One region of the Actinomadura sp. NEAU-AAG7 genome, then DNA from elsewhere that is predicted to be linked to it. Evidence: riboswitches for the same ligand, from Rfam matches in the RefSeq annotation. Region 1 holds a riboswitch; each other region holds the start of a gene.
The links. Region 1 has a riboswitch for cyclic di-AMP ahead of KLI87_RS38325 (C40 family peptidase). Riboswitches for the same ligand answer to the same signal wherever they lie in the genome.

Region 1 (8,255 bases):
ACATCGGACGGCTGTCCGGGCTCGTCACCGAGGCGCTGCGCGGCGAGCTCGCGCGCGGCGCCGCGGCCCCCGGCATCCAGGACGAGCGGCGCCGCGAGCAGGTCGTCGCGCAGGGGGCGGCGACGCTCGACCGGGTCCGCGACATCGAGGACAACTCGATCATCTTCCTGGTGACCGGCAAGCAGCAGCTCACCCGGGCGGGCAAGAACGGCGGTGACAGCAAGCAGTGGGCCGTGACCATCGCCCGCGACGGCGGCTCGCTGAAGGTGTACGCCTTCCAGCCCGCCGACACCGGTCAGGCGGGTGACACCGGATGACGCCCAAGCGGCTCCTGGCGGCCGGGGGCCTCGGTGTCGCCGCGACGCTGTTCATGGCGATGCTGTTCGTGCCCGTGCTGTTCGGCGGCGGCCAGTTCGTGTTCGGCGGCGGCGCGGGCGGCTGCGTGGACGTGGCGCAGGCGGGCGCGCAACCGGCCGCCGCGACCGGCGCCCGCGCGATCCCCGCCGACTACCTGGACCTCTACAAGAAGGCCGGGGGGCGGTACGGCATCCCGTGGAACGTCCTCGCGGGCATCGGGAAGGTCGAGACCGGGCACGGCACCTCCAACCTGCCGGGCGTCAAGAGCGGCGAGAACTACGCGGGCGCGGGCGGGCCGATGCAGTTCCTCGACCCCACGTTCAAGGCGTTCGCGGTGGACGGGAACAAGGACGGGCGCAAGAACCGCTACGACCCGGCCGACGCCATCCCCACCGCCGCCGCCTACCTCAAGCACAACGGCGCCCCGCGCCGGATGCGCACCGCGATCTTCATGTACAACCACTCGTGGGACTACGTGAACCTCGTCCTGGACTGGGCGAAGAAGTACGTCGGCGGGGACTTCGACATCGTCCAGTCCAACGGCGTCGAGTGCCAGGACAACGACCTGCCCGCCAACGCCGGCGAGCTGGTCAAGCGGATCATCTCGTTCGCGCTGGCGCAGCGCGGCAAGCCGTACGTGTTCGGCGCGAACGGTCCGGACGCGTGGGACTGCTCCAGCCTGCTCCAGGCCGCCTACCGGTCCGTCGGGCTGGCGATCCCGCGCACGACGTTCGAGCAGTGGCCGTTCGGCGTGAAGATCGACAAGGGCAAGGAGCAGCCCGGTGACCTGGTGTTCTTCAACTCCGGGCCCGGGACCTCGGCCAACAACCCCGGCCATGTCGGGATGGTGATCGGCGGCGGCAAGATGATCGTGGCGAGCTGCTCGGCGTGCGTCCCGGCCATCGGCGTGAAGCCCTACAAGCGCGCCAACTGGATCGGGACGACGCGTCCGCTCGCGCGCAAGGACCTCAAGCAGAAGGTCTCCCAGCTGGCGGCCCAGTAACCCGGGCCCAGCCCCGGACGGGGGCCGTCCCCGAGCCGCGGCGCCCCGGCCCGTTCCGCGACGGGCCAGGGCGCCTCCGGGGCGGTCAGCAGCCGAAGTCGATGTCGTAGAACGTGCGGTAGTGGTCGGCGGTCCAGTACATGCCGTCGTGGCCCTCGTCGCCGGAGGTGATGATGCGGCGCGCGCCGCGGTCCGGGCTGCCCGGGGTCTTGACGGTGTACTCGTGGTAGAAGCCCTTCGGCTCCTTCGGCAGCAGGCCCTCGCGGTTCTGGAAGACCGTGCCGTCCTGCGGATAGGGGTAGGGGCCGCCCCGGTCGATGAGGGCGATGGTGTCGTCGGCCTGGTCGGGGAGCCGCGTCTCGCAGATCGGCGCGATCGCCTCGACGCGGACGGACACGGCGGCCGCCGGGCCCGGGACGGCGGCGGCCTGTGCGGCGGGCCCGGCCAGCCCCGCGGCGAGCAGGGGGACCAGGAGCAGTGCGCGGCGGAACGTGGAGTAGCGGGGGGTGTTCATGCGGTGAGTGTCACCCGGCGGAGGCCCGCCCGTCACGGCGAAGCGGGGCAATTCAGGGGATGTTGCCGATGGCGTCACCGCCGGTTCGGCATCGATCCGAGGAGGGGGCGGCCCTGGACGACGCCCGGCGGGACGCGGACGGTCAGCGGAAGCGGCGCCGGCCGATCACCGCGTGCACGTCGCGGAGGGCGTCGGCCGCAGCCCGCACGGTCTCCGGCGGCAGCCCCGCCATGATCTCCTCGTGCACGCGGGCGGACATCTCCATCCCCCGCTCGGTGACGCGCAGGCCGTCCTCGGTGAGCCGGACGAACCGGCTCCGCGCGTCCGCGGTGTCGGCCTCGCGCTCGACGTGGCCGGCCTTCTGGAGCCGCTGCAGGACGTTGCTCGTCCCGCCGGAGGTGAGCAGCGCCGGGCCGGTGAGGTCGCTCGGGCGAAGCCGGTGGGGCGGGCCCGCCCGGTGCAGCACGGTCAGCACCTCGAACTCGGCGTAGGTCAGCCCGTACTCGGCGAGGCCGTCGCGCAGCGCCTGCTGGACGAGCGCGCCGATCCGCTGGGCGCGCTTGCCGACCTCCAGCATCGCGATGAGCGGCTCGGAGATCCCGCTCCGCCGCCACTCCCGCGCGATCGCGTCGACCTCGTCCCCGGGGGCGTCGGGGGAGGCACTCGGGGAAACGTCGTCGCGCACACGCCGAGAATACTCGCTCACCAAGTTGCTTTCTAAAAAGCTTTTCCTTAAGCTTTCTGGCATGACATCGACCTACCTCCTGCGCGACGGCCTCGTCATCGACACCGACCCCGCGCCCACCGTGCTCGGGCGCGCCGACGTCCTCGTCCAGGACGGGCGGATCGCCGCCGTCGGCCCCGACCTGGCCTCCTCCGCCGCCGCGCCCCTCCCGGCGGACGCCGAGGTGATCGACGCGTCGGGCCGGATCGTGCTGCCCGGCTTCGTGGACACGCACCGGCACGTCTGGCAGGCGGGGATCCGTGCCGCCCTGCCCGACGGCACGCTGCCCGCCTACGTGGAGCGCGTCCTCGGCGTGCTGGCCCCGCGGCACACCGCGGACGACGTGTACGCCGGGACGCTCGCGGGCGCCCTGGAGTGCCTCGACTCGGGCGTCACGACGGTGGTCGACTGGTCGCACATCCAGCTCCGCCCGGAGTACGCCGAGGCGAGCGTGTCGGCGCTGCGCGCGTCCGGCGCGCGCGCCGTGTTCGGCTTCTGCTACTTCGGCGGCGGCGACCTCGACGCCCTCGCCGCCGAGACGGCCCGCGTCCGCGACGCCTACTTCGACGTCCCGGACGGCCTCCTCACGATGGCGATGGCCGCGCTCGGCCCCGAGCTCACGAGCCCGGAGCGCGCGCTGCGCGAGTGGGCGGTGGCCCGCGACCTCGGCCTCCCGGTCACCACCCACATGGGCGGCCACGGCGCCGAGAGCGCCGAGCGCGGCATGGCGTTCCTGGTCGACCACGGGCTGATGGACCAGGGGGCGATGTACGTCCACGCGAACCACTTCACCGGCGACGACCTCAGGCGGATCGCCGCCTCCGGCGGGACGGTCTCGGTCACGCCCGGCGTCGAGGCGGCCCTCGGCCTCGGTCCCGTCGCCACCGGGCGGTCGCTCGCGGCGGGCGTCCCGACCGGGCTCGGCGCCGACACCGTCGTCAGCGGCCCCGGTGACATGTTCGGCGTCATGGGCGCCGCCCACGTCCTGGAGCGCGGCCGCCCGGACGGCGCGGGGATGGGGTTCACCACGTCCGACGTGCTCCGGATGGCGACGATCGGCGGCGCGGAGGCCGCCGGGCTCGCGGGCGTCACCGGGTCGCTCGCCCCCGGCAAGCAGGCCGACCTGGTCGTCCTGCGCACCGACACGCCGGGGATGGCGGCGGCCCACGACCCGATCGCGGCGGTGGTCCGGTACGCGGGGACCCGCGAGGTCGACACCGTGCTGGTCGCCGGGAGGATCGTCAAGCGCGGCGGCGTCCTGCTGGGGCAGGACGTGCCGTCCCTGCTGGCCTCCCTGGAGTCGTCGGCCGGCCGCCTCACGGCCGCCTGACGATAATCCGGAGGGATTCGCCAGGGCCGCGTGGCATGCTGACGGCGTGGAGCCCGAGATACGCATCCGGATCGCCGACGAACTGCTGATGTTCCTGCCCGCGACGCGGCGCGAGTCCGCCCGCCGGGTCGCCTACGACGGGACCTCGACGCTGGGGCACCTCGTGGAGTCGCTGGGCGTGCCGCTGCCCGAGGTCGGGCCGATGACGGTCCGCGGGGAGCGGGTGGCGCCGTCCGCCCGTCCGCACGCGGGCGAGGAGGTGCTGGTGGAGGCCGTCCCGCGCCCGCAGCCCGTCCCGCTGGAGCCCGGGCAGGCCGCGCCGCGCTTCCTCCTGGACGTGCACCTCGGCACGCTCGCGCGGCGGATGCGGCTGCTCGGGCTCGACACCGCCTACCACAACGACATGGACGACCCCGCGCTCGTCGTCCAGGCCAACGAGGAGCGGCGCGTCCTGCTCACCCAGGACCGCGGTCTTCTGCGGCGCCGCGCGCTGTGGTTCGGCGCGTACGTGCGCGGCTCGCGCCCCGACGACCAGCTCCGCGACCTGCTGGAGCGGTTCGCGCCCGTCCTCGCGCCCTGGACGCGCTGCACCGCCTGCAACGGCCCGCTCGCCGAGGTCGACAAGCGCGACGTCGAGCGCGACCTGGAGGCGGGCACCCGCCGCAGCTACGACGTCTACGGGCGGTGCGTGGACTGCGGGCAGGTGTACTGGCGCGGCGCGCACGGCGGCCACCTGGAGGAGATCGTCCGGGACGCGGCGCGCGTCGTCGCGGACGCTCGTCCCGGCGGAAACGGCGCGACCGGAACCGGGCCCACCCCCGCGACCGTCTCAGAATGAAGTGAACGGAGAGCCGGAGGGGGCTGGTGGCGATCGACCTCGTCGTGGTGGGTGCAGCGATCATCTCGGACGGGCGGCTGCTGAGCGCCCAGCGCGCCGAGCCGGCGCACATGGCGGGCGGCTGGGAACTGCCGGGCGGCAAGGTCGACCCGGGGGAGAGCGACGAGGAGGCCCTCGTCCGCGAGTGCAGGGAGGAGCTCGACATCGGGATCCGCCTGGACCGCCGGGTCGGCGGCGACTGGCGGCTCAGCGGGCGCAGCCTGCTGCGGGTGTGGACGGCCGCGATCGTCGAGGGTGAGCCGCGCGCGCTGGAGCACCTGGCGCTGCGCTGGCTCACCCCGGACGAGCTCTACGACGTCGACTGGCTGCCCGGCGACCGTCCCGTCATCGACGAGCTGGAGAGGCTGCTGAAGCGGACGACGTGACCCGCGTCAGGTGATGCGGTTCGCCCCGGCGAAGTCGGAGCGGTCGGACAGGTTCGAGATCTTGACGACGTCGCCGGTCTGCGGGGCGTGCAGGTACTTGCCGCCGCCGAGGTAGATCCCCATGTGGTGGACGCTGGCGCCGAAGTACACGAGGTCGCCCGAGCGCAGCGAGCCGCGCGACACGCGCTGCCCCATCGCGAGGAGGTCGCCGGTGTAGTGCGGCAGGCCCGGCTTGCCGACCTGGGCGTAGGCCCAGACGACGAGGCCGGAGCAGTCGAACGTGGTCGGCCCCGCGGCGGCCCACACATAGGGCGAGCCCAGCTTGGTGAGGGCCTTGCGGGTCATCTTGGCCGGAAGGCCCGAGCCCTGGATCGTGGCCGACAGCCCGGTGCGCGGGTCCTTGACGTGGGTCGTGGTCAGCTTGTCGAGCCGCTTGGTGACCTCGGCGACCTTCTGGCGGGCGGCCTCGCGGGCGGCCTTGGCCCGCTCCGCCGCCTGCTGGACCTGCGCGGTCCTCGCCTCGGCGGTGCGCCTGGCCTGGTTCGCCCGGTCGATCTGCTTCTGCAGCGCGGCCACGGCGCCGGCCTGGCTCTGCGTGAGGTAGGCCCCGGCCGACAGCCCCTCGGACGAGCCGCTCACGCCGAACATCGCGCTCGGGCCGCCGTTCATGTAGTTCGCGGCGGCCATCTGGCCGAGCCGCTCGCGCGCGGGCGCGGTCTGCGCCTCCAGCGTGGCGGCGGCGCGGGCGGCGGCCTGCTCGGCCTTCCTCGCCCGGTCGAGGTCGACGCGGGCCTTGTTGTACTGCTCGGTGAGCTTCTCCGCCTCGGTGTTCAGCGCGTCCAGGCTCTGCCGCAGCCCCTTCTCCGAGGTCGGCAGCGGCGTCGGGGCGGGCGCGCCGTTCGGCGCGCCGAACGGCTGCGCGGCGTGCGCGGCGAGCGGCGCGGTGGTGCCGAGGCCGATCAGGAGGGTGGTGGCCGCGACGGCGACGGGCGTGCGGCGCCGCCGCCGGTGGGAATCGGCTGCCAAGCCGGTTTCTCCTCTCCCTGCGCGCCTACCGGGTTAGCTGACGGGTTCGGGCCAGGAGGCGCCCTACGACACGAGGTCGATTCACCCCGGGGGATCCTGGGTCCCCGGCTCCGCGCCGCGCGGCCCGTGCTCACAGGCCCCGCCGCGGCGGACTCGGCGCTCCGGCCGCAGGCCCCGGGGGGTGGGGCGCTCCGGACGGCCGGATCTCAGGGAGATTACAAAGGATCGGCAAAGTTGGCCAATCCGCGCCGTTCTCCTGCGGGCCTCCCGGGGGTTTCCCGTGGAGGGACGGCCCCTCACACCCCCCGGAAAGGCCCGGTGTGACGGGCGGAACCCCTTGCGGGGGTGGGGCCGCGCGCGAGGCCAAGTAGAATGGGGGGTGCCGCGCGTCTGCGGCGACTCCCGAACTCTCACGCAAGGCGAGCCCGCATGCCCATCTCCACGCGCGATGACCTCCGGAACGTCGCGATCGTCGCCCATGTCGACCACGGCAAGACGACGCTGGTCGACGCCATGCTCTGGCAGTCCGGTGCCTTCCGCGAGAACCAGGACGTCGACGACCGCGTCATGGACTCCGGCGACCTGGAACGTGAGAAGGGCATCACGATCCTCGCGAAGAACACCGCCGTCCGGCACAACGGCCTCACGATCAACATCATCGACACCCCCGGCCACGCCGACTTCGGCGGCGAGGTCGAGCGCGGGCTGTCGATGGTGGACGGCGTCGTACTGCTCGTGGACGCCAGCGAGGGCCCCCTCCCGCAGACCCGGTTCGTGCTGCGCAAGGCGCTGGCCGCGCGGCTGCCGGTGATCCTCGTCGTGAACAAGACCGACCGTCCCGACGCCCGCATCGACGAGGTCGTGGACGACACCTACGAGCTGTTCATGGACCTCGACGCCGACGAGGACCAGATCGACTTCCCGATCGTCTACGCCTCCGGGCGCGCCGGGCGGGCCTCGATGAACAAGCCCGCCGACGGCGCCATGCCCGACAGCGAGGACCTGGAACCGCTGTTCAAGGTCATCACCGAGGCGATCCCGGTGCCCTCCTACGACCCGGACGCGCCGCTCCAGGCGCACGTCACCAACCTGGACGCCTCCAGCTACCTCGGCCGGATCGCGCTGTGCCGGGTGCACGCCGGGACGATCAAGAAGGGCCAGACCGTCGCCTGGTGCCGCCACGACGGCAGCGTCGAGAAGGTGCGGATCACCGAGCTGCTGATGACCGAGGCGCTCACCCGCAAGCCCGCCGACGAGGCCGGGCCCGGCGACATCATCGCGATCGCCGGCATCCCCGACATCATGATCGGCGACACCATCGCCGACCCCGACGACCCGCGCCCGCTGCCGCTGATCACCGTGGACGAGCCCGCGATCTCGATGACGATCGGCACCAACACCGGGCCGATGGCGGGCCGCGAGAAGGGCACCAAGGTCACCGCCCGGATGGTCAAGGACCGGCTCGACCGGGAGCTGGTCGGCAACGTCTCGATCAAGGTGCTGCCGACCGAGCGCCCGGACGCCTGGGAGGTGCAGGGCCGCGGCGAGCTGGCGCTCGCGATCCTCGTGGAGAACATGCGCCGCGAGGGCTACGAGCTGACCGTCGGCAAGCCGCAGGTCGTCACCCGGATCGTCGACGGCAAGAAGCACGAGCCGGTCGAGCGGCTCACCGTCGACATCCCCGAGGAGCACCTGGGCGCGGTCACGCAGCTCATGGCCGTCCGCAAGGGGCGCATGGAGCACATGACCAACCACGGCACCGGCTGGATCCGGATGGAGTTCCTCGTCCCGGCGCGGGGCCTGATCGGGTTCCGCACCGAGTTCATGACCGAGACGCGCGGCACCGGCATGGCCCACCACGTGTTCGAGGACTACGAGCCCTGGTTCGGGGAGCTGCGCACCCGTCCGTCCGGGTCGCTGGTGGCCGACCGCGCCGGCGCCGCGACCGCGTACGCGATCACGAACCTCCAGGAGCGCGGGACGTTCTTCGTCGGCCCGACCACCGAGGTGTACGAGGGCATGATCGTCGGGGAGAACT
Region 2 (9,965 bases), on a different contig from region 1:
GGGGTCGAGGCCGCGGGCCAGGCAGGTCGACCAGCCCTTGAACAGCGCGCGGTCGCACGCCGGGACGCCGAGCATCTCGCTGATCACGATGACCGGCAGCGGGTAGGCGAGCGCGGAGACCAGGTCGGTCTCGCCGGACGCGGCGTCCAGCAGCTCGTCGACGAGCGCCTCGATCCGCGGCCGCAGCCGCTCGACGAGGCGCGGGGTGAACGCCTTGCTCACGAGCCCGCGCAGCCGCGTGTGGTCGGGCGGGTCGAGGGTGAGGAAGGAGCGGTGCCGTTCGGCGATGTCGCGCCACAGGCCGCCGTTCTTCGGCTGGTGCCCGAACCGCGGATCGCGGAGGACCCGATCGCACAGCTCGTAGGACGTGGCGACCCACAGGCCGATGTCGGTCCGCTGGAGCCGTCCGCCGGCCGCCAGCGCCCGGTAGTGCGGGTACGGGTCGGCGCGGAAGGCCGGATCGGACGGGTCGAACCCCAGGATCGCCGCGGCCTCGACCGCCTGCTCCGTCGCTTCCTCCATGGCCCAAGTCACCACGATCGGCGAAATCCTGTCAACAGAGACAACGCCCTGTGGACAACCTGGTCCATCCGAGCCAACCCATTTGGCCAATTCGGTTATTGGCCCACGAATCGGGCGCGCAACAGCGCCCGAACAGGGTCAGGCCGACTCGCGCACGACCAGTTCGGGGGTGAGCACCACCTGCCGGTGCTGGTGGGCCTTACCCTCCCTGATCTCGGCCATCGCGAGTTCGGCGGCCTCCTCGCCCAGCTCGCGCCTCGGCTGCCGCACGGTCGTCAGCGGCACCGCGGCGCTCGCGGCCAACTCGATGTCGTCGTAGCCGATGACCGCGATGTCCTCCGGGACGCTGACGCCGAGCCGGGTCAGCTCGTTGATCACGCCGATGGCCAGCAGGTCGTTCGCGCAGAACACGCCGTCCGGCGGCGGCGACATCCCCATGATCCGCTGCGCGGCGACCTGTCCCTCGGCCGGGCTCAACGCGTCCTGAACAAGGGTCTTGGGCTTACCGAAACCCGCCTCGACGAGGGTCCGGGCGGCGCCGTCCCGGCGCTCCACACAGGGGCGCGGCTCGGGCGCGCCGGTCACGAACGCCACCCGCTCGCAGCCGATGCCGAGCAGGTGCGCGGCGGCGATCTCGCCGCCCGCGACATGGTCGACCTGGGCCGAGCACGCGTCGGGCCCGTCGCGGTCGATCAGCACGACGCTGAGGCCCGCCGCGCGCAGCCGGGCGATGTCGCCGGACTCCAGCCCCACCGGGATGATCATCACTCCGGCGGCGCGCTGGTCCTCCAGCAGTTCGAGCGAGCGCCGCTCCTTGGCCGAGGAGTGGTCGCTCGACAGCCAGAGGGCGTCGTGCCCCGAGGCGTTGAGCGCTTGCTCGGCGCCGCGGACGACATCGGTCGCGTAGGGGTTGGTGAGGTCCTCGACGACGACGCCGAAGGCCCGCCGGCGCTCGTCGCCGAACTCTCCGGCGGTGCGGTCGGGGCGTTGGCGGAGCCGTCTGGCGGACTCGTTCCGGACGAATCCGAGCTCCTCGATCGCCGCTCGGACGCGGTCACGGGTAGCTTCGGCCACGAGGTCTGGCCGGTTTAGGACATTCGAAACGGTCCCAACTGAGACCCCGGCTCGCCTCGCGACCTCACGAATACTGGTCTGTGGCAACTCGCTCCTCGTCCGCCCCGGATCTGTTTTCGCAGGTAGTGGAGTTTTCCATATCTAGCCCCCGGACAGTCGGTCACGCAAGGCAACCATACGAGCACAGATTGCATTTAACCAGCGCTTGACGGGCCGGATCCGGCCGCCTAGCGTTCCGGCACGAGCGTAGCTTGAAACGATTCACGATCTTCGTCCGCGCGGAGATTTCGTGAGTCCAACCGGAAGGGACGGTTTCGATGGCTGGCGATCGTGACCCGTCCCCGGCGAGACATACCCCGTTCCGAAGGGGCCTCCCCACGCCGTCGTGGGCCGGCCCGGACCTGGGAGCGTGTCGTCGTCCGGTAGGCCAACGAGTGAATCGTCACCCGGAGTTCCCCCGCTCGACCCAGCAATCGGCCCATCGGCCACCTCCGGCCAAGCGCGCGAGACAGCAAAGGAACCCGATGATCTAAGTCCGGAAGGCTCCGGACCCGGCAACCCAACGCGTACAGATCGAGGCCAACCCGTGCCTGTGCAGCGGACGGCTGCATCCCCGCGGTCATCAACCACGGACGAGGGAGGACGGAGTGGAACAGGCCACACTGCTGCGACGTGGCATCGACGATCTGCGGCTGAGCGATGAGGAGATTCGGCTGCTCGCCCAGATCGCCAGCGGTGTCACCGCCGATGTGGCGGCACGCAAGCTGGAACTGAGCGCACGGACCCTACGCCGGCGGCTGCGGACCATCTGCGACCGGCTGGAGGTCAACACCCCTATCGAGGCCGTTGTGTGGGCGGCCCGGAGGCAGCTCATCTAGCGGAGTGCACAGACGACGCCCGTCAGGGGACGGCGGGCGTCACCAAGGAGAGAACAGGCGGCCAACTTTCGCGAACTCCGTCCGACCCCGCAGCGGCGGCGCCGACGGCCTGACAGGTAGGTCCCTGCAGCAGGCGTCGCCGCGGACGTTGTTCGTCGCATCGCACCACCGCTCGTCGCACCACCGCTCGTCGCACCACCGCTCGTCGCAAGAACGCTCGTCGCAAGACCGTTCGTCCTGTCACCGCCGCGGCGGCACGGGCCCTGACCGCGCCCGCCACCGCCGTCCGCGGGACATCGTGCGCCACCTCCGGTCGAGAGGCGAGTGCCATCCCCGGTCCGTCCGGCGGATGCCATGTCACCTCGGCTTGCGGGTCGGCGGGCTCCCGGCTGTCGACTGGGCCGGACTGGGCTGGGTTCGGCTCAGGCGACCCGGACCCCGCCCGCGAAGGGACGACCCCCCATCGGGGCGATCTTCACGACGTCGCCGGTGTGCGGGGCGTGCAGCATCTTGCCGCCCCCGATGTACATCCCGACGTGGTGCAGGTCGGAGTAGAAGAACACCAGGTCGCCCGGCTGCAGCTCGCTCTCGGAGACGTGCGTGCCGGCGTTCCACTGGCTGCCGGTGTAGTGCGGCAGGTTGATGCCGACCTGCTTGTAGGCCCACATCGTCAGACCGGAGCAGTCGAACGTGGTCGGCCCGGAGGCGCCCCACACGTACGGACGCCCCATCTTGGTCATCGCGATCCGCAGCGCCTGCGCGGCCTTGCCCGTGCCGACGGTGGGGAGCTTGGTGAGCTGGGTGGGGTCCTCCTTGACCAGCTTGCCGCGGATCTTCTCATAGCTCTGCGAGACCTTCTTGCGCTGGGAGTCGAGCTGGCTCCGCAGCTGCGCCACCTGCTGGGCGCGCGCCTCGGCCGACTTGCGGGCGCGCTGGGCGCCCTGCATGGCCTGCATGAGCCCCAGGACCCTCGTGCTGTCCTGGGTGGCGAAGTAGTTGAGCGTGGCGGCCTGGTCGAGGACGGCCTGCGGGTCCTGGGAGGCGACGAAGGACACCGTGGGGTCCGAGCCGCCCTGCATGTAGCTGGTGGCGGCCAGCGCGCCGACCTTGTCGCGGATTCCCTTGAGCGACTCTTCCTGGCGCTTGGCGTTGTCGGTGGCGACCTTCGCGGCCCGCTGCGCCTGCTGGAGCTTGACCTTGAGCCCGTTGTACTGCTCGGTCATCTGCTCAAGCTGGTCGGCGAGTTTGAGCGCCTGGGCCCTGAGCTCCTTGGTCGTGGGCTTCGGGTCGGCGTGGGCGGCCGCGACGGTGTGCGGGGCCAGGGCATGGGGGGCGACGGAGACGACGGCGAGCGCGCCGGCGACGGCGATCGCGCGTCCCCGGAAACGGGCCGGGTGCCCATTCGCCGGGCTTGCCTTCCGTGGGCGTGCAGAGCGTGAAACGGGTGCGGGCCGGGACGGCTCCACCGATTCTCCTCTCCTCGTCCGCCTACCGAGTTAGCTGACGGGTTCGGGCCGGAGCAGCCCGTCCGCAGGCACGCGCGGATCGGTCCGCGCGCGAATACGGATTCACCCCTGCCGGCCGCTTCCCTGGACGCTGTCCCGGGCGGCCGGGAGTGGGGTCCCCGGCTCCTCGGGACACTGGTTGCGACCCGGGGACTCGGCGGTTCGGCCTCCGCCATGCGGTTGGCCGACGTCAGCGCAGGACACTAACGGACCCGGCATTGGATGCCAACCAGAACATGCGAATTCGCTGGTCGCCATGACAGTTCCGCACCCGATCGCGGTGCGGATAGTGCGCTTTGGCTCACTTTCCGTAGGCGGACTAGTTCTTGTTGGCTAGTTATGAAGGCCCGGCGGGCGGGCGGGCGGCTCACCGCCCCATCGGCGCGGACGCGGGAGCCCGGTGTCCGACCCGCTGTCCGGTGTTCGATAATCTCGCCTGTTTGTGGAAGTCGAGATCAGGCGTGCCCGCACCGCCGATGTTCAGGAGATCCGCAGACTGGTCGGCCTGTACGCGGGAACGGGGCGACGCCTGCTCAAGAAGTCCACGGTGAAGCTGTACGAGGACGTACAGGAGTTCTGGGTCGCGCAGGACGCCGACGGGCGCGTCCTCGGCTGCGGCGCGCTGCACGTGATGTGGGAGGACCTGGCCGAAGTCCGCTCCGTCGCGGTGGACAAGGGGCTGACCGGCAGGGGCATCGGGCACCGGATCGTCGACCGGCTCCTGGAAACGGCCCGGGAACTCGGCGTGCGGAGGGTGTTCTGCCTTACCTTTGAAGTGGAGTTCTTCGTCCGCCACGGCTTCGAGCAGATACTCGGGACCCCGGTGGCGCCGGAGGTGTATGAGGAACTTCTCCGCTCTTACGACGAGGGCGTGGCAGAGTTCCTCGACCTCGACCGGGTCAAGCCCAATACGTTGGGCAACACCCGGATGCTGCTTCGCCTGGAGGACTGACCGCAATGAGTGAGAACCCCGACCGCGGGCGGCCTTACCACCCGCAGCAGGGGCAGGGCTCGTACGGCCCCCCGCCCCCCTACCAGGGCCCGCCGCAGTGGCAGCAGCAGCCTCAGCAGCAGCCTCAGCGGCCGCAGTCACCGCCGCCGCAGCAACAATGGCAGCCGTCCCATGAGGCGCCGTCCTATGAGCAGCCGCGGTCTTATGAGCCGTCCTATGAGTCGGCCTACGACCAGTACCCGGGGGGCGGCGCCTATGACGGGAGCGCCGCCGATCTGCCCCTCGCGCCCATCCACCGGCGCGCCGGCGCGCGCGTCCTCGACAACGCGCTCGTCGCGGTCTTCGGTTTCGCGCTCGTCCTCCCGATCACGGTGGGCGCGTTCGGCCTGGGCAAGCCCGGCAGCAAGGCGGAGGACGACGGCGGCATCTGGAACTGGCCCATCATCTTCACCCTGTTCTGCGTTCTGTCGGTTCTGCCGTTCATCTATGAGGCCGTCCAGTTGTCCGTGTGGGGGAGGACGCTGGGCAAGCGCGTGCTCGGGCTGGGCGTCGTCCAGGTGCGTCCCGCTGGAAACGCCATCACGACCACCCAGGCGGTGTGGCGCGCCGCCATCACCCATGTCGCCTACCAGTTGGGCGTGTTCTTCTTTCTCGTGCTCGCGGTGATGGTCTGGAACTACGCTGCCTACGGCATGTTGCTCGTCTGGGCGGGCGCGCTGATGGCGCACCTGTGGGCGATCTGGGACCAGCCCCTGCACCAGGCCCTGCACGACCGTTTCGCGGGGACGATCGTCATCGACGAGCGAGTGGACGACTACGACTACGCGGAGTAGTTTCTCGATGACGGCATCGCAGCACCCGGACGAGCCGCTCACCGACCCCGCCGAACCCGCCCGCCCCGACGCCGACCCCGAGCCCGACGCCGAGCCTTCCGGCGAGGCCGTGGCCGAGGCCGCCGCCGGGCCGGACGGGCTCGCCGAGCCGGGGCAGCGGCTGCTGGCCCGCATCGTCGACACGCTCATCGTCGGCCTGCCCGTGATCGTGGTCGTCCGCGAGCTGGTGTCCGGGAGCCGGGTGGACGTCGTGGCGCCGCCGGCCGTCGCGGGCTGCCTGCTCGTCTACGACGCGGTCCAGCTGGCCGTCTGGGGCCGGACGCTGGGCAAGCGCTTCGCCGGTATCGAGGTCGTCACCGCGACCGGGCCCCGGCGCGCCCGGCTGGGGATCCTGCGGTCGATCGCCCGCGCGGCGGTCTACGCGCTGCCCGTCGCCGTCCGGCCCGTCCCCGTGCTGGGCCTGCTCGCCGGGGTCTTCTGGGTCGTGAACGCGGGGCTGCTCTATGAGGGCGCCGGCCGCCAGGCGGGCCACGACCGGCTCCTGAACACCCAGGTCCGCAAACGCCCCCGCTCGTCGCCGCCCGAGTAGGCGGCCTTCTGGGCGCGGGCGCCCTTTCGGCCGGGCGGTTCCCGTCATCGCGCCGCGGGCTGTCAGGTCGTTGCTGACGGCCGTGTAGGCGTCCGTAAGGCTCTGGGTGTCAGGCGAGGTGCCCGGAAGCCTCCATCGGTTCTCAGGAGCCTCCTCGGCCCGCGCCGGCGGCTTTCCGGGCGCCATCGCCGGGAGCCGTGTTTCTCCGGACGACGCTCGGCGGCGGCCGGTGGCAGGGGTGTCCGCCAGGTCTCAAAGGACCGTTCCGGTGGTCAGTTCAACGTGGTGCTCCCGATAGAACCGTATGCGCGTTCTGTATACCGAGCGCAGTAGGAGGCCGCGTTCACTTTAGGGCCGCGGTTAGGAGCTCGTGATAGCAGCGCAGGGCCTACGGCGCTTGGGTCGGACGAGGTCCGTTCACAGATCCACTAGCGCGTCGGCAGGTGGACGTTAGGGAGCGTCCAGGCGTGGCTTTCGGTTCGCCGCCGCGAACGTTCACCCCCGGTCCACAAGCGGGCCTGGGGTGGGCTCTAAGGCGGCCGCCAGGTGGGCGGGAATCGGTGCACTCGGGGGGAATGTGACACTCGTTCCGGTTACGGCCCCGAATCGGGGCGGATGTGTCCTGTCCCGGACGCCCCCTCCGCTTTGTGGGGTGCTTCGCGCGCCGGTGACGGCCAGGCTTCATAGGGCGAAGGACTAACGGTGGATGGGACGACGTCTCGGTTGGAACGGGCCTTTCGGCCCGCGCGGCGGGAGCCCGCGCGGGGTGGACTGGTCTGGTCTGGTCCAGGTTCCGAGACGGGGTTGATGAAGCAGGGCAGGAGGTGGGATTGTGCCGCTAATCCGCTGAAATCGGGATCGACTGTCCGCTCGACGTCGCGCGGGGATAGCGGATCGTGACTTCCCGTCACGGAGACATGGCAAGAAGATTTCGTCGGCGGCGCACTCGCCGTTATCCAGCGACATCCGCCGGTGAGCGGCGCGGAACCCCTCCCGCCGGGCAGGGCCTCGGGCGCGCCGCCCATTCCCCTGCGGTGCGGTAAGTCCGTTACGCCGGTCTAAAGGTTCGGGCGGGGCGGAGGCCCCCGGCCTGTTAAGGTCCCAGCGGGCTCTTTTTCGTCGGACGGCGCGGGCCTGGAAAGCCTGGACGCCCCGAAACCCTGTCCAATCCGCGATCGGCGGCCCAGGTCAGGACGGGTGGACGGTGACGCCGGTCACGCCGAAATCCCCGCCGCGGGCACGTCCACCCGGACAATTGCCGCGGCGCGGAGCCGCCGTGCCCGCCGTCCCGGGTGGTCATGGCGGATTCGACGGTCAACGCTTACGCGATGTCACTCCGGGTGGACGGCTTCATCACGGGTGTTGAATTGTCATCGGCGGAGTTCTCGGTATATCTTTGTCAACCGAATGCAAGTTTGCTCCAGCCGAAAGGTCTGTCCCCATGGCACAGAAGGTTCAGGTGCTTCTCGTCGACGACCTCGACGGTGGCGAGGCGGACGAGACCGTAGCGTTCTCGATCGACGGCGCCTCCTACGAGATCGACTTGAGTGGCTCCAACGCGAAGAAGCTGCGGGATTCCCTGCACCCGTTCGTGGAGAAGTCGCGTAAGGCGGGCACGGGTACCCGCCGGCGCCGCCAGCGCGGCGCGTCCAGCCGAGAGCGCAGCGCCGAGATCCGCGCCTGGGCCAAGAACAATGGCATCAAGGTCAATGAGCGCGGCAGGATCCCGGCCACGGTGATCGAACAGTACGAGGCGGCCAACTGATCCGCTCGTCCGCCAACGGCCCGTCTCCCTTCGTGGGACGGGCCGTTAGCTTGTGGCGCGGAGGAGCCTTGTCATGAGGGCCTTGTCATGAGGGCCTTGTCATGAGGCCGCCGTCATGGGGCAGGGCCGACCCGTCATCGGTCATCGGTCGTCGGACGAAGCCGCTTCTCGCGAGGGCCCGGTGTTTGTCGCGGGCCGCCCACATGGCGCCGCTACTTGTGCGCGGCTTCTTGCGCCCGCCCGCCGCCGGTCCTTGCGGGCGGGCCGCCGGTGATCTGTTCCTGGGAGGCGGGGCATGCCGTTTGTCCGGGCCCGCTCAGGCGGCGCCGCGTGCCGTTGATCGTCGGGCGGATCCGAGGACTCGCACGGGTGCGTTGTTTGTCATGAGCGCCGCGCCGCCTCCCAAGAGGTGCGTCCGCTGTGCGCCGTCCGAGCAGGGCGGTGTTGTTTGTTCGTGCGCTGTTCGCCGGAACCGCGCGGCCTTCCGGCGTTCTTCGGCGATCGCCGCTCGCGCGCGGGGATGCTGTGGCCAGGCCGGGGCGTTACTCATACAAACGCACCGATTTGTCGGCGCGATGGGGCGGAAGCGCCCGCGGGGGCGCGGCGGGCCGTTCGCTTGTGGCGTAGCGCCCGGCGGGTTTGTCGCGACCGGGGGTGAGGTAGACCGGGGCGCGCGGGGCGAGACGCCCCATTCGGCGACCCTCGGACGTGCCGTGGCCGACCTGCGGAAACCCCTCGTTCGCTTGGGGCGTAGCGGGAACATGACGCACCGATACGGTAGTTGGATGAGACTGAACAGCGCTTAGCTGGGGAACGTCTCCTGGTGGGAGTGCACCGGGCGGCCTCCTCGGGGCGGGCTAGCATGCGGAAGGACAGTTCCGGACGTTCCGGACTCTGCCCAACCGCTCTGTGAGGAGCGACGAGATGTTCGAGAGGTTCACCGACCGCGCGCGGCGGGTTGTCGTCCTGGCTCAGGAAGAGGCCAGGATGCTCAACCACAACTACATCGGCACCGAGCACATCCTCCTTGGTCTGATCCACGAGGGCGAGGGTGTCGCTGCCAAGGCATTGGAGAGCCTGGGGATCAGCCTTGAGGCGGTGCGCCAGCAGGTCGAGGAGATCATCGGTCAGGGCCAGCAGGCGCCGTCGGGCCACATCCCGTTCACTCCGCGCGCCAAGAAGGTCCTTGAGCTGTCCCTGCGCGAGGCGCTGCAGCTCGGCCACAACTACATCGGCACCGAGCACATCCTGCTGGGATTGATCCGTGAGGGCGAGGGCGTCGCCGCCCAGGTCCTTGTGAAGCTCGGCGCCGACCTCAACCGGGTGCGCCAGCAGGTCATCCAGTTGCTGCACGGCTACCAGGGCAAGGAGCCGGCCGCCTCCGGCGGTCCTTCGGAGTCCGCGCCCTCCACCTCCCTTGTGCTCGACCAGTTCGGCCGCAACCTGACGCAGGCCGCGCGGGAGGGCAAGCTCGACCCGGTCATCGGCCGGGACAAGGAGATCGAGCGGGTCATGCAGGTGCTGTCCCGCCGCACCAAGAACAACCCCGTCCTGGTGGGCGAGCCCGGCGTCGGCAAGACCGCCGTCGTCGAGGGCCTCGCGCAGAAGATCGTCAAGGGCGAGGTCCCCGAGACGCTCAAGGACAAGCAGCTCTACACCCTCGACCTCGGCGCGCTGGTCGCCGGCTCCCGGTACCGCGGTGACTTCGAGGAGCGCCTGAAGAAGGTCCTCAAGGAGATCCGCACCCGCGGCGACATCATCCTGTTCATCGACGAGCTGCACACGCTCGTCGGCGCGGGCGCCGCCGAGGGCGCCATCGACGCCGCGTCCATCCTCAAGCCCATGCT
Region 3 (9,965 bases), on a different contig from region 1:
ACCGGTGAGAGTCCGAGCGCCGGGACCGCGAGCCCCCGGGCGCGGCCGCCCGCGGTGAAGGTTCCGGCGGGGGTCCGGGCGTCGTACGTCGTCTTCGACCGCAAGCTCGGGCGGGTGGTCCTGCGGCGGGAGACCAGGAGGACGTACCGGTCGGCCTCGGTGGTGAAGATCCTGCTGGCGCTGGACTACATGCGCGAGCACCGGGTCTCGGCCGCGGACCGGGACCTGCTGGGGTCGATGCTGCGGTCCAGCGACGACAAGGCGGCCACCGAGTTCTGGCGGCGGGGCGGGCAGGCGGAGGTCATCCGGCGGATGGTCCCGAGGGCGGGGCTCACCGAGACGGCGCCGCCGCCCCGGGACAAGCCCGGGTTCTGGGGCTACACGGCGCTCAGCGCCGAGGACGTGCTGCGGACCTACCGGTACCTGCTGGAGAAGGCCCCGAAGCCCCACCGGGACTTCGTGGTCGCGCAGTTGCGGAAGTCCACCCCGTGCGGGACGGACGGGTTCGACCAGACGTTCGGGATCCCGAGCGCGCTGGAGCGGCCGTGGGCCGTCAAGCAGGGGTGGTCGGGCTTCGGGACGCTGCCTGCCGCGCCGTGCCGCGGGGGGAGCGTGCAGTCGGTGGCCGTGCCCGATCTGGGGCTCGGACGGCCCGTCCTGCACACGACGGGGATCGTGGGCGACAAGATCGTGGTCGTGCTGACGCTCCAGCCGGCGGGCTCCTCGTTCCGGGCGGCGTCGGCGCGGGTGACGGCGTTGACGCGGCAGGTCTACCGGGCTTCGGCGGGGTAGCCGGAGAGGGCGCGGAACGCGCGTTCCACGTCGTCGGACGTGGTGCGCCAGTTGCTGAAGGCGGCGCGGAGGCCGGGGGCGCCCCAGAGGGTGGTGGGGGTGAAGAAAGCCTCGGGCAGGGCGTCGCGGATGATGTCGTCCGGGGCGCGCGTGTCGTGGGTGAAGCAGACGACGTTGAGCCGGACGGGGGCCAGCAGGCGCCAGCCGGGGGCCGCGGTCAGCAGCTCGCCGAGCCGGTGGGCCTGCGCGATCGACCGTTCGACGATCGCGCGGTGGCCCTCGCGGCCGTAGGCGCGGAGCGTGCACCAGGCGGCGAGGCCGCGCAGGCGGCGGGAGTTCTCCGGTGTCAGGTGCAGGGGGTCCTCGGAGGGCCCTCCGAGGTAGGCGGCGTTGTTGTGGAAGACGCGGTGCTGGAGGCCGCGGCGGCGGGTGAACTGGACGGCGGAGTCGTAGGGGACGTTCAGCCACTTGTGGAGGTCCACGCAGACGGAGTCGGCCTCGTCCAGGCCGGCGACGAGGTCCGCGTGGGCGGGGGAGAGGGCCGCGAACGCGCCGAACGCGGCGTCCACGTGGAGCCAGAAGGGGTGGCGCTCGCGCAGGGCGGCGATGGCGCGCAGGTCGTCGAAGTCGACGGTGTTCACGGTGCCGGCGCTCGCGACGACGATGGCGGGACGGCCGCCCAGGGCGGCGAGGGCCTCCTCCAGGGCGGCGACGTCGGCGGCCTCGCGTCCGGGCAGGGCGGGGACGATCCGCAGGTTCCGGCGGCCGATGCCCAGCATCGACAGCGCCTTGCGGACGCTGGAGTGCGGCTCGGCGGACAGGACCGTGATCTCGCCGAGCGCCGCGACGCCCTCGTCGGCGACCTGGACGCCCGCCCGCTCGCCCAGCCACTCGCGGGCGATCGCGAGACCCGTGGTGTTCGACATCGTCGCGCCCGACACGAACGCGCCGGTGTGGGACGGGAGGCCGAGCAGTTCGGCGAGCCAGCCGATCGCCTCCTCCTCCAGGTCGGGCGCGCTGGAGTCGAACCGGGTGGCCGGGTTCTGGTCCAGGACGGAGGTCAGCCAGTCCCCGGCGACCGAGGCGGGGGTGGCGCCGCCGGTGACGAACCCGAAGTAGCGCGGGCCCGCGCTGCCCGCGAAGCCGGGCTCCCAGCGGGAGGCGAACTCGGCGAGCGCTCCCTCCAGGCCGGCGGCCGGGGGCAGCGGCCGCGGCGGCGTGCGCGGCCCGGGCGGGACGGCGGCGGGGCGCCCGTCCAGCGTGGCGAGGAGGCGGGCGGCGTGGCCCGAGAGCAGTCCGGGGAGCCGCGCGAGGTCGTCGTGCATGGGGTTCACGCTAGGGACGCCGGGGCGCGCCTGTCGCCATCCAATCGAGAGAAGTGGACCGCTCCGGGGGGCCTGGGTGTGGCGGGGAGGTTTCGGGGAAGGTGCCCCTGAACCGGTCGTCTCCGGGCCGAACGGAAAACCGGGTTAAAGATCTGGCCTGCTGATGAAATGACAGCGAAGAGTCCTTCATCGGTGTATGTACCTTTTCTCCCGGGGTCATCGAACGCCGAATGGGGGACGCGGTGGCGGAAGCTGACGGCGGTGGGGCGCGGACGTCCGATCCCGCGGGGAGGCCCGCGGGGGCCGGTCCGTCCGGCGCGCACGCGGCCGTGCCCGACCTGGAGGACCTGCGGGGCGCCGCGCACGACCGCGCGGTCCTGGCGGAGGCGCGGGTGGTGCTGGCGCGGCGGCTGGGCGTCCCGCCGGGGGAGGCGCTGCAGCACCTGATCTGGCTGGCCCGCGACATGGACATGGAGCTGGCCGAGGCCGCGGCGCTGGTGGTCGGCGCGCGCGACCGGGGAGGGGTGCCGGGTCCGGAGGGCGCCGCCCTGACCGGGCGGAAGGCGCCCCGGGCGAAGGGCGCCGACGAGCGGCGGGCCGTGGTGACGCAGGCCGAGGACGTGCTGCGGCGCGTCCGGACCGAGGACACCGCCGACGACGCGGAGATCATCGCCGGGCTGCCCGAGGACCCGGTGGCCAGGGCGTTCCTGGACGGCGCGCTCGACGGCGCGGCGCACCTGATCCCGGTCCGGGACTCCGGCGGACAGGTCGCCGACTTCCTCTACGCGGAGCTGAACGACCTCGCGCGGGACCTGTTCGGCCGGGGCGCGGAGGAGCTGGCGGGCCGCCGGCTGCTCCCGACCGAGCCGGGGATGGCGATGAGCGGGCTCTTCGACGCGTTCGTGGAGGTGGTGGAGACCGGGAGGCGGCTGGAGCGGGCGTCGATGACGTACTCGACCGCGCAGGGCGGGCTGTCGCGGACGTCCCGGATGAGCGTGCGGTGCGTGGCGGTGCCCACCGGCCTGTGCGTGAGCTGGCGCTACCACGACGACGCCGACCGGCAGGCGCGGCGGCTGGAGCGGGTCGAGCGGCTCGCGCTGCTCGGGTTCGGGGAGTGGGACCTCGCGACCGGCGACGCCGAGTGGACCCCGCAGATGCTCGCGAACTACGGCCTGCGCGCCGACCAGGTGCCGCCGATGCCCGACGACCTGCCGAAGGTCGTGATGGACGACGACCTCCCGCTGGTGGAGGAGGCCGTCCAGACGCTGTTCTCCCGCCGGGAGCCGGTGGAGGCCGAGCACCGCGTCGTCGGCCCGGACGGCGCGCCGAGGCACCTGTGGGTGTTCGCCGAGCCGGTGCTGGACGACTCCGGGCTGCCGGTCTCGATCAACATCGTCTCGCAGGACATCACGCGGCGGCGCGGGATCGAGCGGGCGCTGGCCGAGACCCGGCGGCAGATGCTGGAGCAGCAGGCCCAGACGGCGCAGGAGCGGCGGGTGGCGGTGACGCTGCGCCGCGCGATCCTGCCGGACGAGAGCGAGCTGGACGAGCTGCCGGGCCTGCGCGTCGACCTGCGCAGCCTGGCGGCCGAGAGCACCGCCCGCATCGGCGGGGACTGGTTCGCGACCCGGGCGATGCCCGACGGGCGGGCGCTGTTCGCGATCGGCGACGCGGCGGGGCACGGGCTCCCGGCCGCCGCCGCCATGGCCCGCACCCGCAACGGCCTGCTCGGGCTGGCGTGCACCGGGGAGCCCACGGGACGGCTCGTGGGCTGGCTGAACGAACTGGTCGGGCACATCCAGCCGCCCGCGACCGGCACCGCCGTCGTGGCCCACTTCGAGCCGCGCCGCCACGTCCTGGAGTGGACGTGCGCGGGCCACCCGCCGCCGATCCTCGTGCGGGGCGGGCTGGCGGCGCCGATGGAGGTCGTCCCGGACCCGATGCTGGGCGCGGTGCCCGACTGGGCCTACGGGACCGCCAGGATCCAGCTCAGGCCCGACGACCTGATCTTCCTCTACACCGACGGGCTGGTGGAGCGGCGGGACGCCGACCTGGACGAGCGGATCGAGCGGCTCACCGGCATCCTGGCGGAGTGCGCGTCCAGCCCCGAGCCGGTGCTGGACGAGGTCCTGGCGCGGATGGAGCACGACCGCGCCGCCGACGACACCACGCTGTTCGCCCTGCGCGTCGAGTGACCCAGGTCACTCCGTTCCCCGTGGCGTAACCCTGCGTGACGTAGGACTCATTCCGGGTTTTGTGCAGGCCCGGCGGACCCCTCGCCACGTCGAAGATGACCTTTTTTACCCGGGCGTTGCGTGCGGGGGTCAAGGTAAAGCCGGGACCGGCTCGGAAGCGCGGGATTCCACCGCCATAAGGGATCCGGGACCTCCTTGTGATCGCCGCCGGAGAACCCGGGAAAGATCGGGAAGACCCGGCGGGCCCCCGGCGTTGGGACTCCCTTGAGAGGGCTTTGATCAGGCAAGACTCTGTTTGGTGCCTGGTTTGCTTTTCTTGGGAAGGTTGGTACCTTCTACCGAAATCACCCAACGCGTTCCATGCGTTGTGGGCCGGACGCGCGAAGCGCGGACGGCGGTCGCGGAGCGGAACCCGCCCGCGGCGCGCGCCCGATGAAGGGCGCTCCTCAGATCAGTCACTGAGATACATCCGAAACGCATCGTGTTCCGCGGTGCGAGGCCGAGTCCGTGCCGGTCGTCCCAGACCGCACGGAGCCGGGGACCCAGGTTCCAGGGGTGAATCGGGGCGCTCCCAGAGCGCGCCGTAGGGCTCTTCCATGCCCGAATCCGTCAGCTAACCCGGTAGGCGCCATGGAAGACAAGGAGATCCCCTGCATGACCGGTCGTTTCGATCGACTTTCCATCGCCAGCCTGTCCAGCCTGTCCGCCGAGGACAGGGCCGTCGGCGTCGCCGTCGGCGCGGTCCTCGTCGGCGCCCTCGGGCTGGCCGTCTTCAACCCCCTCGCGAGCGACAGCGCCACCGCCGAGACCCCGGCCCGCGCCGCGTCGGTCGCGCACGTCGCGGGCGAGCCCGCGCACGCCGAGCGGTCCGCCCACAAGGCCGGTGCCCCGGCGCTCTCGCAGGCCGCCGAGGCCCGCCGCGAGGGCTTCAAGGTGCCGCCGCACCGCGTCAAGGCCAAGGAAGTCATCAAGATGGCCGAGTCGCAGGTGGGCATCCGCGAGGGCAAGGGCGGCAACACCAAGTTCCACAAGTGGTACATGTCCACCCCGCACGCGGCCGAGACCGCCAAGCGGGACGGCGGCGCCGTGCGCGAGTACAAGGGCGCGAGCTGGTGCAACATGTTCGTCTCGTGGGTCGGCGCGCAGGTCGGCGCCAAGGACATGGGCTGGGACGCCTACACCGTCCAGCACGCCACCTGGTTCAAGAAGGAGGGCCGCTGGGGCCAGAAGGCCAAGCCCGGCTCGGTCGTCTTCTTCGACTTCAAGAACGGCCGCAGCGGCGGCATCGACGGCATCGAGCACGTCGGGTTCGTCGTCAAGGACAACGGCAACGGCACGATCAGCACCGTCGAGGGCAACACCGGCGACGCGGTGAAGCAGAAGATCCGCAAGAAGTCGCAGGTCGTGGGCTACGGCTACCCCGACTACTCGGGCTGACCCACCCTCCCGCCCCCCACGCGGCGCGCATGAACGCCGCTGGAAGCCGCACGGAAGCCGCCCGGCACCGCCGGGCGGCTTCCGGCATGCCCGGCCTCGCCCGGTGATCCCGGTTTCGGGTAATGGGAATCATTGACGCCCTTTGATCGGTCTTGGACGTTCACGCGGCGTTCCTGGAAACACTCCCGGCTGACGAGGCAAGCCGGGGGAGGGGGGACCGCCCATGCGGGCGCGCCCGCGGGTCAGCGTGGTGGTGATCGCCTACAACGACGAGCGGCGGCTGCCGCGGGCGGTGGCCTCGGCGCTGGGGCAGTCGCTGGGCGGCGTCCAGACGGTGATCGTCGACGACGCGAGCACCGACGGGACGGGCCGGGTGGCCGACCGGCTGGCCGCCGCGCATCCCGGCCGGGTCGCCGCGGTGCACCTGCCGTCCAACTCCGGGGGCTGCGGCGGCCCGCGCAACGCCGGGATCGAGCGCTCCGACGGCCGCTACCTGATGTTCCTCGACAGCGACGACCTGCTGGACCGGCACGCCTGCCTCAACCTCGTCGCCGCCGCCGAGGACACCGGCGCCGACCTGGTCTCGGGGCTCTGCGAACGGATCTTCCTGGACGTCCCCGAGGGCGGCCCGGACCGCGTCCGCCCCTGGTTCCCCTGGCTCTACAGGCGCAGCGTCCTCTACGGGTCGCTGGGCGAGTACCCCAACCTCCTCTACGACACGCTCTCGACCAACAAGGTCTACCGCCGGGACTTCCTGGAGCGCGCCGGTCTGCGGTTCGTCGAGCGGCTCCACTACGAGGACCTGCTGTTCACCGCCGAGGCCTACCTCGCGGCCGAGGGCACGGCCCTGATCCCGCACCGCGTCTACAGCTGGCTGGTCCAGGAGGGGGCGGCGGCGCCGTCGATCTCCAACCGGCGCGCCGAGACGGCCAGCCTCGCCGACCGGCTGGAGATCCACCGGCGCATCGACGCGCTGTTCGCGGGGCGCGGGGCGCACGAGCTGAAGCGGGCCAAGGACGTCAAGTTCGTCAACCACGATCTCCCCCTGCACCTGCGGGACCTGCGCGCCCGCGACCCCGCCCACCGCGCGCGCTTCCTCGACCTCGCCTCCGCCTACGTCGCCGAGCTGGACCCGCGGGCGTTCGAGACCGCCCAGACGCTGCCCGCGATCGCGGCGTTCCTGCTCCGCGAGGGCGACCACGAGGGCGCGCTGGCGGCCGCCGAGTACGACCGGGCGGAGCGTCCCGAGCTGCGCGTCCACCTGCGGGAGCGGGACGGGCGGATCTACTGGGGCGACCCCGCCGGGGATGCGCCGGCACGCCGCGTCCTTGACGTGACCGGCCTCCGCCTGCACAAGCGGTCCCTGAAGAAGCTGCGGCCCGCCAACACCGTGACCCGGCTTGAGATGCGGGACGGCCTGGCGCGCGTCGCCGGGACCGTGCTGAACCCGCTCGGCCGGATCCCGCCCGGCGCCGCGCTGACGGCCGCGCTGGAGTTCCGCGACCGGCGCCGCCCGTCCAGGACGGCGCGGACGCCCGCGCGCGTCGAGCACCGGGGCGACGTGCTGGCCTGGAGCGCCGAGTTCGACCCCGCGCGCCGGATCCGCCCGATCGGCCTCACCGACCCCGTCTGGGACGTGCGGCTCCGGGTGGGCACGGGACGCGGGGAGCTGGTCACCCGTCCCGGCGCCGGCCCCGGATCGCCGCCGCTGGACGGCGTCGCGTTCCCGGTGCGGCCCCGGCTGACGCGGTTCGCCGCCGACCGGCTCCGCTCCTACACCACCGCCGGCGGGCACCTGGCCTTCGCCCTCGACTCCGCCGGGACGCGGGGACGGCTCGCGCGGGCGGTCGTGCTGGGCGCCGCCACCTCCCGCCCCGGACGCCTGGCCCGGAGATTCCTCGGGGCGGCGGCCACGCGCGGGACCGCCGCGCGGCGCCTTCCGGGAAGGAGCGGCCGTGGCCGGACGTGACGTCTTCATCATCTGCGACAACGTCGACGACATGGGCGGCCTCCAGCGCTGGGCGCACCTCATGGCCCGCCTGCTGGCCGGACGCGGCGACCGCGTCACGCTCGTCGGCGTCACCCGGGGCGCCGCGTCCCACCACCACGGCCGGGACGGCTCCTACGCCGTGGAGGTGCTGCACCGGCGGTGGCGCCCGCCCGCGTTCGCGTGGCGGCCCGCCACGGCGCGGGGGCGTCTGAACCCGGTGGCCTTCGGGCGCGAGCTGTGGCGCCGGGCGTCGCAGCGGCGCGGCGCCGCCCGGCTGACCGAGCTGTTCGCCGCCGCCCGGCCCGGCGCGATGGTGGTCGTCGCGCAGGTGTGGGCGATGGAGTGGGTCCGGCGGGCCGACACCTCGGGCCTGCGCGTCGTCGGGATGAGCCACGAGTCGTACGCGGCGAGCCGCCGCTCCTCCCGCTACCGCCGGGTCAGGGAGCACTTCGCCGGGGCGGACCGGCTGCTGGTCCTCACCGCCGAGGACGCCGACGCCTGGGCGCGCGACGGCATGACCAACGTCGACCACATCCCGAACCCGCTGCCGGTCGAGCCGCGCGCCCACCCGACGCTCGACCTGCCCGTGGTGGCCTGCGTGGGGCGCCTGTCCCACGAGAAGGGGATCGACCTGCTGCTGGAGGCGTGGGCGGAGGCGGTCGCGACCCGCCCAGGCTGGCGGCTGCACGTCTACGGCGGCGGCCCCCGGGAGGACGAGCTGCGCACGCGGGCCGAGGACGCCGGGATCGCGGACTCGGTCGAGTTCCGGGGGGTGGTCGCCGACGTGGAGGAGGCGCTGATCGAGGCGTCGGTCGTCGCGCTGCCGTCCCGGGACGAGGGGCTGCCCATGTCGCTGATGGAGGCGATGGCCTACGGGCTGCCCGCGGTCGCCTTCGACTGCGCGCCCGGGGTCCGCGTGCTGATCGAGGACGGCCAGTGCGGCCTGCTGGCCCCGCGCCGCGACACCGCCGCGTTCGCCACCGCGCTCGGCCGCCTGATGGACGACCCGGACCTGCGCCGGGCGCTCGGCGGCGCGGCCCGCGCGTCGGTCCGGCGGTTCCACCCGGAGGCGGTGCTCGCCCGTTGGGACCGGCTGTTCGGGCTCCTCGACGACGCCGCGCCCGTCCGCGAGGAGAGCCCCCCGCGGGAGGCGGGCCGGGGGACCGCTCCGGCTCCCGCCCTGGAGACCGACTCCCTCTAGCGGGCGGTCAGGCGGCGGTCACCGGGGGTTCCGCGGCCGCCGGGCCGTCGCGGCGCTCCGACCTGACCAGCGACGCGTACCGCTCGACCTCGCCCGCGGCGTCCTCGGCGCTCCAGCCCAGATGCGGCGCGAGCAGCCCCGCGACGTGCGCCGCCGCCTCCAGACCGCCGTCCCGCTCCTCGATCAGGACGCGGAGGCGGCGGGCGAGGACGTCGTCCAGGTGCAGCGCGCCCTCGTGGGTCACCGCGTGGACGGCCTCGGCGCACAGGTAGTCCTCCGCGCCGGGGAGGGGGGCGCCGAGCGCCGGGTCACCGGCGATCAGGTCCAGGACGTCGTGGACGCACGACCCGTACCGGCGCAGCAGGTGCTCGACCCGCGCGACGTGCAGCCCCGACCCGGCGGCGATCCGGCGGCGGTCGTTCCACAGCACCTCGAAGCCGACCGCGCCGAGGACCGGCAGCCGCTCGGTCACCGAGGCGGGCACCGGCTCCTCCAGGCCCTCGACGACCGCGTCCACCGCGTCCCGCGCCATCACCCGGTAGGTCGTGAACTTGCCGCCCGCGACCACGACCATGCCCGGGACCGGCTCGGCGACCGCGTGCTCGCGGGACATGCGGGCCGTGTCGCCCTCCTCGGCCGACAGCAGCGGGCGCAGCCCCGCGTACACGCCCTCGATGTCCTCGCGGGTCAGCGGCGTGCGCAGCACCGCGTTGGCCTGGTCGAGGATGTAGCCGATGTCGGTGTGGTCGGCGACGGGCGTGTCGGGCGCGTCGTCCCACGGGGTGTCGGTCGTCCCGACGAGCCAGTGCCGCCCCCACGGGATCACGAACAGGACGCTCCGCTCCGTCCGCGTGACCAGGCCCGTGTCCATCGGGATCCGGTCGCGCGGCACGATCAGGTGCGCGCCTTTGGACGCCTGCACGCCGATCCGCGCCCGCCGCCCGGTCATGGCCTGCGCGTCGTCCGTCCACACCCCGGTCGCGCAGACGACCCGGCGCGCCCGGACGGCGATCTCCCGCCCGCCC

Region 2: another riboswitch for cyclic di-AMP. It lies ahead of KLI87_RS05795 (NlpC/P60 family protein); the one in region 1 lies ahead of KLI87_RS38325 (C40 family peptidase).
Region 3: another riboswitch for cyclic di-AMP. It lies ahead of KLI87_RS18945 (CHAP domain-containing protein); the one in region 1 lies ahead of KLI87_RS38325 (C40 family peptidase).

The regions. Positions count from the first base shown of each region.
Region 1 is NZ_JAHFZY010000012.1:176,187-184,441, forward strand. It holds gene KLI87_RS38290 (hypothetical protein) at 1-317, shown strand, start outside; gene KLI87_RS38295 (bifunctional lytic transglycosylase/C40 family peptidase) at 314-1,360, shown strand; gene KLI87_RS38300 (ribonuclease domain-containing protein) at 1,446-1,874, opposite strand; gene KLI87_RS38305 (MarR family winged helix-turn-helix transcriptional regulator) at 2,017-2,559, opposite strand; gene KLI87_RS38310 (amidohydrolase family protein) at 2,621-3,928, shown strand; gene KLI87_RS38315 (Mut7-C RNAse domain-containing protein) at 3,975-4,766, shown strand; gene KLI87_RS38320 ((deoxy)nucleoside triphosphate pyrophosphohydrolase) at 4,799-5,191, shown strand; gene KLI87_RS38325 (C40 family peptidase) at 5,198-6,217, opposite strand; cyclic di-AMP (ydaO/yuaA leader) riboswitch at 6,224-6,352, opposite strand; gene typA (translational GTPase TypA) at 6,647-8,255, shown strand, end outside.
Region 2 is NZ_JAHFZY010000001.1:1,262,153-1,272,117, forward strand. It holds gene KLI87_RS05780 (cytochrome P450) at 1-522, opposite strand, end outside; gene KLI87_RS05785 (LacI family DNA-binding transcriptional regulator) at 661-1,683, opposite strand; gene KLI87_RS05790 (LuxR C-terminal-related transcriptional regulator) at 2,244-2,474, shown strand; gene KLI87_RS05795 (NlpC/P60 family protein) at 2,897-3,940, opposite strand; cyclic di-AMP (ydaO/yuaA leader) riboswitch at 3,944-4,149, opposite strand; gene KLI87_RS05800 (amino-acid N-acetyltransferase) at 4,422-4,931, shown strand; gene KLI87_RS05805 (RDD family protein) at 4,937-5,764, shown strand; gene KLI87_RS05810 (RDD family protein) at 5,772-6,353, shown strand; gene KLI87_RS05815 (Lsr2 family protein) at 7,795-8,118, shown strand; gene KLI87_RS05820 (ATP-dependent Clp protease ATP-binding subunit) at 9,043-9,965, shown strand, end outside.
Region 3 is NZ_JAHFZY010000003.1:965,695-975,659, forward strand. It holds gene KLI87_RS18930 (hypothetical protein) at 1-792, shown strand, start outside; gene KLI87_RS18935 (pyridoxal-dependent decarboxylase) at 771-2,117, opposite strand; gene KLI87_RS18940 (SpoIIE family protein phosphatase) at 2,360-4,312, shown strand; cyclic di-AMP (ydaO/yuaA leader) riboswitch at 4,811-4,955, shown strand; gene KLI87_RS18945 (CHAP domain-containing protein) at 4,967-5,749, shown strand; gene KLI87_RS18950 (glycosyltransferase family 2 protein) at 5,973-7,718, shown strand; gene KLI87_RS18955 (glycosyltransferase) at 7,705-8,940, shown strand; gene KLI87_RS18960 (glycerol-3-phosphate dehydrogenase/oxidase) at 8,948-9,965, opposite strand, start outside.